3 regions of the Micromonospora sp. NBC_01638 genome follow, and region 1 is predicted to be linked to each of the others. Evidence: predicted binding sites of a transcription regulator. Region 1 holds the regulator's gene; each other region holds the start of a gene.
What was found. Region 1 encodes HrcA, which represses chaperone genes, less so after heat shock. Its sites were predicted from a motif close to GGTTNGCACNCTCNNNNNGAGNGTGCNAACC; they were not measured.
Positions count from the first base shown of each region.

Region 2: a site for HrcA is predicted at 899-929, ahead of groES (co-chaperone GroES). Genes of this name have one in related genera too.
Region 3: a site for HrcA is predicted at 1,163-1,193, ahead of groL (chaperonin GroEL). Genes of this name have one in related genera too.

Region 1 is NZ_CP109273.1:863,651-865,916, forward strand. Features, by position in the region: gene dnaJ (molecular chaperone DnaJ) at 1-685, opposite strand, end outside; gene hrcA (heat-inducible transcriptional repressor HrcA) at 759-1,781, opposite strand; gene OG811_RS03930 (DUF4870 domain-containing protein) at 2,007-2,266, shown strand, end outside.
Region 2 is NZ_CP109273.1:1,429,515-1,431,780, reverse strand. Features, by position in the region: gene OG811_RS06620 (THUMP-like domain-containing protein) at 1-803, opposite strand, end outside; gene groES (co-chaperone GroES) at 1,062-1,376, shown strand; gene groL (chaperonin GroEL) at 1,447-2,266, shown strand, end outside.
Region 3 is NZ_CP109273.1:1,756,584-1,758,849, reverse strand. Features, by position in the region: gene OG811_RS08310 (hypothetical protein) at 1-1,115, shown strand, start outside; gene groL (chaperonin GroEL) at 1,388-2,266, shown strand, end outside.

The DNA of each region.
Region 1 (2,266 bases):
CGACGCCGGCCGGGATCTTGACGGTCAGCGAGCGGCGGGTGCGCACCCGGCCGTCGCCAGCACAGGTGGGGCAGGGGTGCGGGATGGTGGTGCCGTAACCCTGGCACACGGTGCACGGCCGGGCGGAGACCACCTGACCGAGGAAGGTGCGCTGCACCGACTGCACCTCGCCCCGACCGGCGCACGCCTCGCAGGTCGCCAGGTGGGTGCCGGCGGCCGTGCCGGCGCCGGAACAGGTGGTGCAGAGCACCGCGGTGTCGACGGTGATCGGCGCCTCGACGCCGAACGCCGTCTCGTGCAGATCAAGCTCGAGCCGCAGGATCGCGTCCGCGCCGGGCCGGGTACGCGGACGGGGGCCACGGGCACCGCCCGCCGCGCCACCGAAGAACGCGTCCATGATGTCCTGGAAACCGACGAACGGACCGGCTCCGCCGGGGCCGCCCGGGCCGCCGGCACCGCCGCCACCCGGTGCGAGCGGGTCGCCACCCAGGTCGACGATCTGCCGCTTCCGGTCGTCCGAGAGGACCTCGTACGCGGCGTTGATGTCCTTGAACTTCTCCTGAGCCTCCGGGTCCGGATTGACGTCCGGATGGAACTGGCGCGCCAGCTTGCGGTAGGCGCGCTTGATCTCGTCGTCGGAGGCTTCTCGGCTCACACCGAGAATGCCGTAGTAGTCCCTGGCCACTGCGTTCCGTGTCCTCATGTTCGTCTCGCGTTGGCCGATCCGGCGGCAGCAGCCGGCCGTCGGCCCTGACTGATCAGTTCTGGGCCAGCAACTCGCCCACGTAGCGTGCCACGGCGCGCACCGTGGCGATGGTGCCGGGGTAGTCCATCCGGGTGGGCCCCAGCACCCCCAGGCCGCCGACGATGGTGGCGCCCGGGCCGTACCCGGTGCTGACCACGGAGGCGGCCCGCAGGTTGTCGAACTCGTTCTCGTCGCCGATCAGCACCCGGGTCGTGCTCGGCTCGGTCTCGCCGATGAGTTTGAGGAGCACGACCTCCTCCTCCAGCGCCTCGAGGATCGGCCGGAGGGAGCCTTGGAAGTCGAGCAGGCCACCTCGGGTGAGGTTGGCGGTGCCGGCCAGCGCGATGCGCTCCTCGTGCCGCTCGACGAGCGTCTCCAGGAGCACCGTGGCGAGCGTCGTCATCGCCGGACGCAGCTCGGTGGGCGCCTCCTCGACCAGCGCCTGCACCAACGGTGGCGTATCGGACAGCCGGGCGCCGGCGAGCTTTTCGTTGACCAGCCGGCGCAGGTCGGTGACGTCGTCGGGGGGCACCGGCCCGGGCAGCTCCACCAGCCGCTGCTCCACGCGCCCGGTGTCAGCGATCATGACGAGCATCAGCCGGGTGGTCGAGATCGGCACCAGCTCCAGGTGCCGCACCGAGGAGCGGGCCAGGCTCGGATATTGCACGACGGCCACCTGCCGGGTCAGCTGAGCGAGCAGCCGTACCGTGCGGTGCACCACGTCGTCGAGGTCGACCGCGCCGACCAGGAAACGCTCGATGGCCCGGCGCTCGGCCGGGCTGAGCGGCTTGACCCGGGACAATCGGTCGACGAAGAGCCGGTAGCCACGGTCGGTGGGCACCCGGCCGGCACTGGTGTGCGGCTGCCGGATGTAGCCCTCCTCCTCCAGCACGGCCATGTCGTTGCGGACCGTGGCCGGGGAGACCCCGAGCTGGTGCCGCTCGACCAGCGCCTTGCTGCCGACCGGCTCCTGGGTGGAGACGTAGTCCTCGACGATCGCGCGGAGCACGGCGAGCTTCCGGTCGTCGAGACCCATCCTCCGCACCTCCTGTCGCACGTCGGCCGCCGGCGCCATGGGCCGGCCGGGCCGTCCTGGCACTCGACTGTAACGAGTGCCAGTCTACGACGGCGTACCCGCCAGCGCGATGATCAACGGTGGCTCGTCGGTGCGGCCCCCGCCACCCGACTGGGCCGATCGGCCCACACTGCCGGCCGGTGTCGCTCTGGTGCGGCGTTGCCACTGGCCCCTACCGTGACACCCATGACTGAACCTCCTCGCCCTCCCGGAGCGGGTGACCCCGGCAACTACCCGCCGGAGCCGACCTCTCCGGGCCCGTTCCCTTCGGCCGAGCCACCCACCGCACCACTGTCCGGGGCACCTGGCCCGGGCGGCTATCCCCCGCCCGGTGGCTATCCGCCGCCCACCGGTGACCAACCGCCGTCAGGTGGCTACCCTCCGGCTGGCGGCTATCCACCGGCTGGCGGCTATCCACCGCCCGGGGGCTACCCCCCGGCTGGCGG
Region 2 (2,266 bases), 570 kb from region 1:
CCCGAGCCGGTGAGCTGGTGGCGGTGCACCTCGGCACCCACCTGGCGGTAGAGCGTGGCGCGGCGGGGCGCCCCCGCCAGCTCGCCGCACCAGAGCGCGGCCTCGACCAGGTCGCCGTCCACGCCGACCCACTCCGCCTCCGCGCCGGCCGGAATGAGCGCGTGGTCCAGGCCCGGCGCCACCTTCACCACGGTGCGCGGCACCCGCTCGGCCAGGCCGGTGACGAAATCCCACGGTGGCGAGTAGGCGCGCGGGTCGAAGATCCGGCGCCCCGTGCCGGTCGTGCGGCGGGCCGGGTCGCAGAAGACCCCGTCGACCCGGGAGACGTCGAACGCGGTGGCGTCGCCGCACTCGACCGTGAACAGCTCGGCCAGCCCGGCCGCCGCGGCGTTGGCGGCGGCCATCGCGGCGGTCACCGGGTCGGCCTCCACCCCGTACACCCGGATGCCGGCGCGGGCGGCGGCCAGCGCGTCGGCCCCGAGGCCGCACCCGAGGTCGGCCAGGGTGCGCACGCCGGCCGCGTGCAGCCGCGCGGCCCGACGGTCGGCGACCACCCGGCGGGTGGCCTGCTCCAGGCCAGGGCGAGTGAGGAACATCCCAGCGGCGGCCGGGCCGAACTTGCCGACCGCCCGGTGGCGCAGCTCGGCCTGGGTGAGTGCCGCCGCGGCCAGCGTCGGCGGCACCCCGCCCGCGCGCAGCGCCGACGCCGCTGCCAGCGGATCGCCGCCGGCCAGCCCGGCCGCCGCCGTGAGCGCGGCCGACCCCTCGGGGGTACGCAGCGCCGCCAGCTGATCGAGATCCACCCGGTCATTGTCCGGGTCGACCCGAAAATCAAGGCTGGCGGGGCGCGACGCGCTGGCACTCTCCTTGACGGAGTGCTAGCCACGGAATAACCTGCGATTAGCACTCTCACCCTGAGGGTGCCAGCTTCCGGGTCTCGCGACCCGGGTGCGCACGCCAGGCGGACCGGCACCCGCGACGACGGCCCCGCCCGGTGGCATGAGGCAATTGACGCTGGTCGGCCCCGCCGGCCAGCAACGAAACCAGTACCCCAGGAGGGTATGCCCGTGACTACCGCGACCAAGGTTGCGATCAAGCCGCTCGAGGACCGCATCGTGGTCCAGGCGAACGAGGCTGAGACCACCACGGCGTCGGGCATCGTGATCCCCGACACCGCCAAGGAGAAGCCGCAGGAGGGCACTGTCCTCGCTGTGGGCCCGGGCCGCGTCGACGACAACGGCAACCGCGTTCCGGTTGACGTCAAGGTCGGCGACACCGTCCTTTACTCGAAGTACGGCGGCACCGAGGTCAAGTACGCCGGCGAGGAGTACCTGGTGCTCTCCGCCCGCGACGTCCTCGCGGTCATCGAGAAGTAAGCAACCGATCAGTGACATTGCCCCGGTCCGGCTCGCCGGGCCGGGGCAATGGCGCTTCGAAGGGACATATATGGCGAAGATTCTGAGCTTCTCGGACGACGCCCGACACCTGCTGGAGCACGGTGTCAACGCCCTCGCGGACACGGTCAAGGTCACCCTCGGCCCGCGCGGGCGCAACGTCGTCCTGGACAAGAAATTCGGTGCGCCGACGATCACCAACGATGGTGTGACCATCGCCAAGGAGATCGAGCTCACCAACCCGTACGAGAACCTTGGCGCGCAGCTGGTCAAGGAGGTGGCGACCAAGACCAACGACGTCGCCGGCGACGGGACCACCACCGCGACCGTGCTGGCCCAGGCGATGGTTCGCGAGGGTCTGCGCAACGTGACCGCCGGGACCAACCCGGCCGGCCTCAAGCGGGGCATCGACGCGGCGGCCATGAAGGTCTCCGAGGCGCTGCTCGGCCGTGCCGCAGAGGTCACCAGCAAGGAGTCGATCGCGAACGTGGCGACGATCTCCGCGCAGGACGCCACGATCGGCGATCTGATCGCCGAGGCGATGGAGCGGGTCGGCCGCGACGGTGTCATCACCGTCGAGGAAGGCTCGACGCTCACCACCGAGCTGGAAGTGACCGAGGGTCTCCAGTTCGACAAGGGCTTCATCTCGCCGAACTTCGTCACCGACCTGGAGGGTCAGGAGTCCGTCCTTGAGGACGCGTACATCCTGGTCACCACCCAGAAGATCTCGGCGATCGAGGAGCTGCTGCCGCTGCTGGAGAAGGTCCTGCAGAACAGCAAGCCCCTGCTGATCATCGCCGAGGACGTGGACGGCCAGGCGCTCTCCACCCTGGTGGTCAACTCGCTGCGCAAGACCCTCAAGGTCTGCGCGG
Region 3 (2,266 bases), 890 kb from region 1:
GGGAGCCGGGCCCGTCCGACCCGACCTCGCCCGCCGGCAGTTCCGGCGCGGCACCAGGCACGCCACCCGGGTGGGGGCCGGGCGTGCCGCCGGGCGGCCCGGCTGGCCCGCCGCCCGGCTGGGGTCCCGCGCAGGGTGCCTGGGGTCCGCCGCCCCCGCACTGGGTGTTCCCGCCCACCGGGGGCTACCCGCCCGGGGCGGTTCCCTACGGTGGGCAGCCGTGGTATCCGGGGCCGCAGGCAGGCTGGTATCCGCCGGGTTACGGGTTCGACCCGAACGACGCCCTGGTCACCCCGCCGGGTGCCGGTCTCGCCGGCTGGTTCAACCGGTGTGGGGGAGCGCTGCGCCGGGGTTGGCGGCAGTTGGTGCCCATCATGCTGCTCACCCAGGTGTTGCCGGCGGCGGTGCTCTCGGTGATCTCCCTCGGGGTTGATCCGTCGGCGAACTGGGACGCCCAGATCGAGGCGAATCCGACCGCCGTGTTGCCGGACAACTTCGCCGTCGAACTGGTGAGCCTTCTCGGGGTGCTGGTCGGCGGCAGCCTGTTGATCGGGTTGGTGCAGGCCGTCGGGTGGGCCGCCGGCAGTTGGGTGATCACTCAGCAGGCGGCCGGCCAGCCGGCCAGCCTGGAGTCGGCGCTGCGCTACGGCCTCCGTCGGGCACTCGGGCTGTGGGGCTGGACCCTGCTGATCAGCGTGCTCATCGGCATCGGCGTCTGTTTCTGCGTGCTGCCGGGCATCTACCTGGCGTTCGCGCTGAGCATGGCCGGCCCGGTCTATCTCTTCGAACGCCGCAACCCGATCGGCCGATCGTTCCGGATGTTCCACGACCGGCTCGGCCTGCTGCTCGGTCGGGTGGCACTGGTGGCCCTGGCGGTGATCGTCGGCAGTGTGATCCCTGGCGCCCTGGAAGGGGTGGGCACCTCCGCGTTCGGTACGGATCCCTTCGCGTCGCCGGGTGCCGCGGTCGGGGCGGTGGCGGTGATCGGGGTCACCGCGGTGCTGGCCCTGCCGGCGCATCTCGCCCAGATGGTTGGTCTGCTGGTCACGTACGCCGAGCAGAGGGCTCATGAGGCACCGGTGAACAGCGCCGGACTGGCGGCGGAACTCGGCTGAGCGGCCCCATCGTGCTTGCACTCGGCAGGGGAGAGTGCTAAACAAGTCATTGGCACTCGCATACCGTGAGTGCCAATGGTCGGGACGGTGGGGCCAGGTTGCACCGGCGTGGAGACGCCGGGGCGGCACATGGCCGGTCGTCGCGGGCTATCCGGCCCGGCCGAAGGACGTCGTCGTCGCCAGGTGGCGACGTCCCAAGGTGCGTACACCAGGCGGCCCATCCGGGGCACACATCTCGGATGGCCCGTGAGTGTCCAGGAGGACAACGCCGTATGGCCAAGATGATCGCGTTCGACGAAGAGGCGCGCCGCGGCCTCGAGCGGGGCATGAACCAGCTCGCCGACGCCGTAAAGGTGACCCTCGGCCCCAAGGGCCGCAACGTCGTGCTCGAAAAGAAGTGGGGTGCCCCCACCATCACCAACGATGGTGTGAGCATCGCCAAGGAGATCGAGCTCGAGGACCCGTACGAGAAGATCGGCGCTGAGCTGGTCAAGGAGGTCGCCAAGAAGACCGACGACGTTGCCGGTGACGGCACGACGACGGCGACCGTCCTGGCCCAGGCCCTGGTTCGCGAGGGCCTGCGCAACGTGGCCGCTGGCGCCAACCCGATGGCCCTGAAGCGGGGCATCGAGGCTGCGGTCGCGAGCGTCTCGGAGGAGCTGTCCAAGCTCGCCAAGGACGTCGAGACCAAGGAGCAGATCGCCTCCACCGCCTCCATCTCCGCTGGCGACAGCACCGTCGGCGAGATCATCGCCGAGGCGATGGACAAGGTCGGCAAGGAAGGCGTCATCACCGTCGAGGAGAGCAACACCTTCGGGCTGGAGCTGGAGCTCACCGAGGGTATGCGCTTCGACAAGGGCTACATCTCGGCCTACTTCATGACCGACCCGGAGCGTATGGAGGCCGTCTTCGACGACCCGTACATCCTGATCGCCAACAGCAAGATCTCGTCGGTGAAGGACCTGCTCCCGATCCTGGAGAAGGTCATGCAGTCGGGCAAGCCGCTGCTGATCATCGCCGAGGACCTGGAGGGCGAGGCTCTCGCCACCCTGGTGGTCAACAAGGTCCGTGGCACCTTCAAGTCGGTCGCCGTCAAGGCGCCGGGCTTCGGTGACCGCCGCAAGGCCATGCTGACCGACATCGCCATCCTC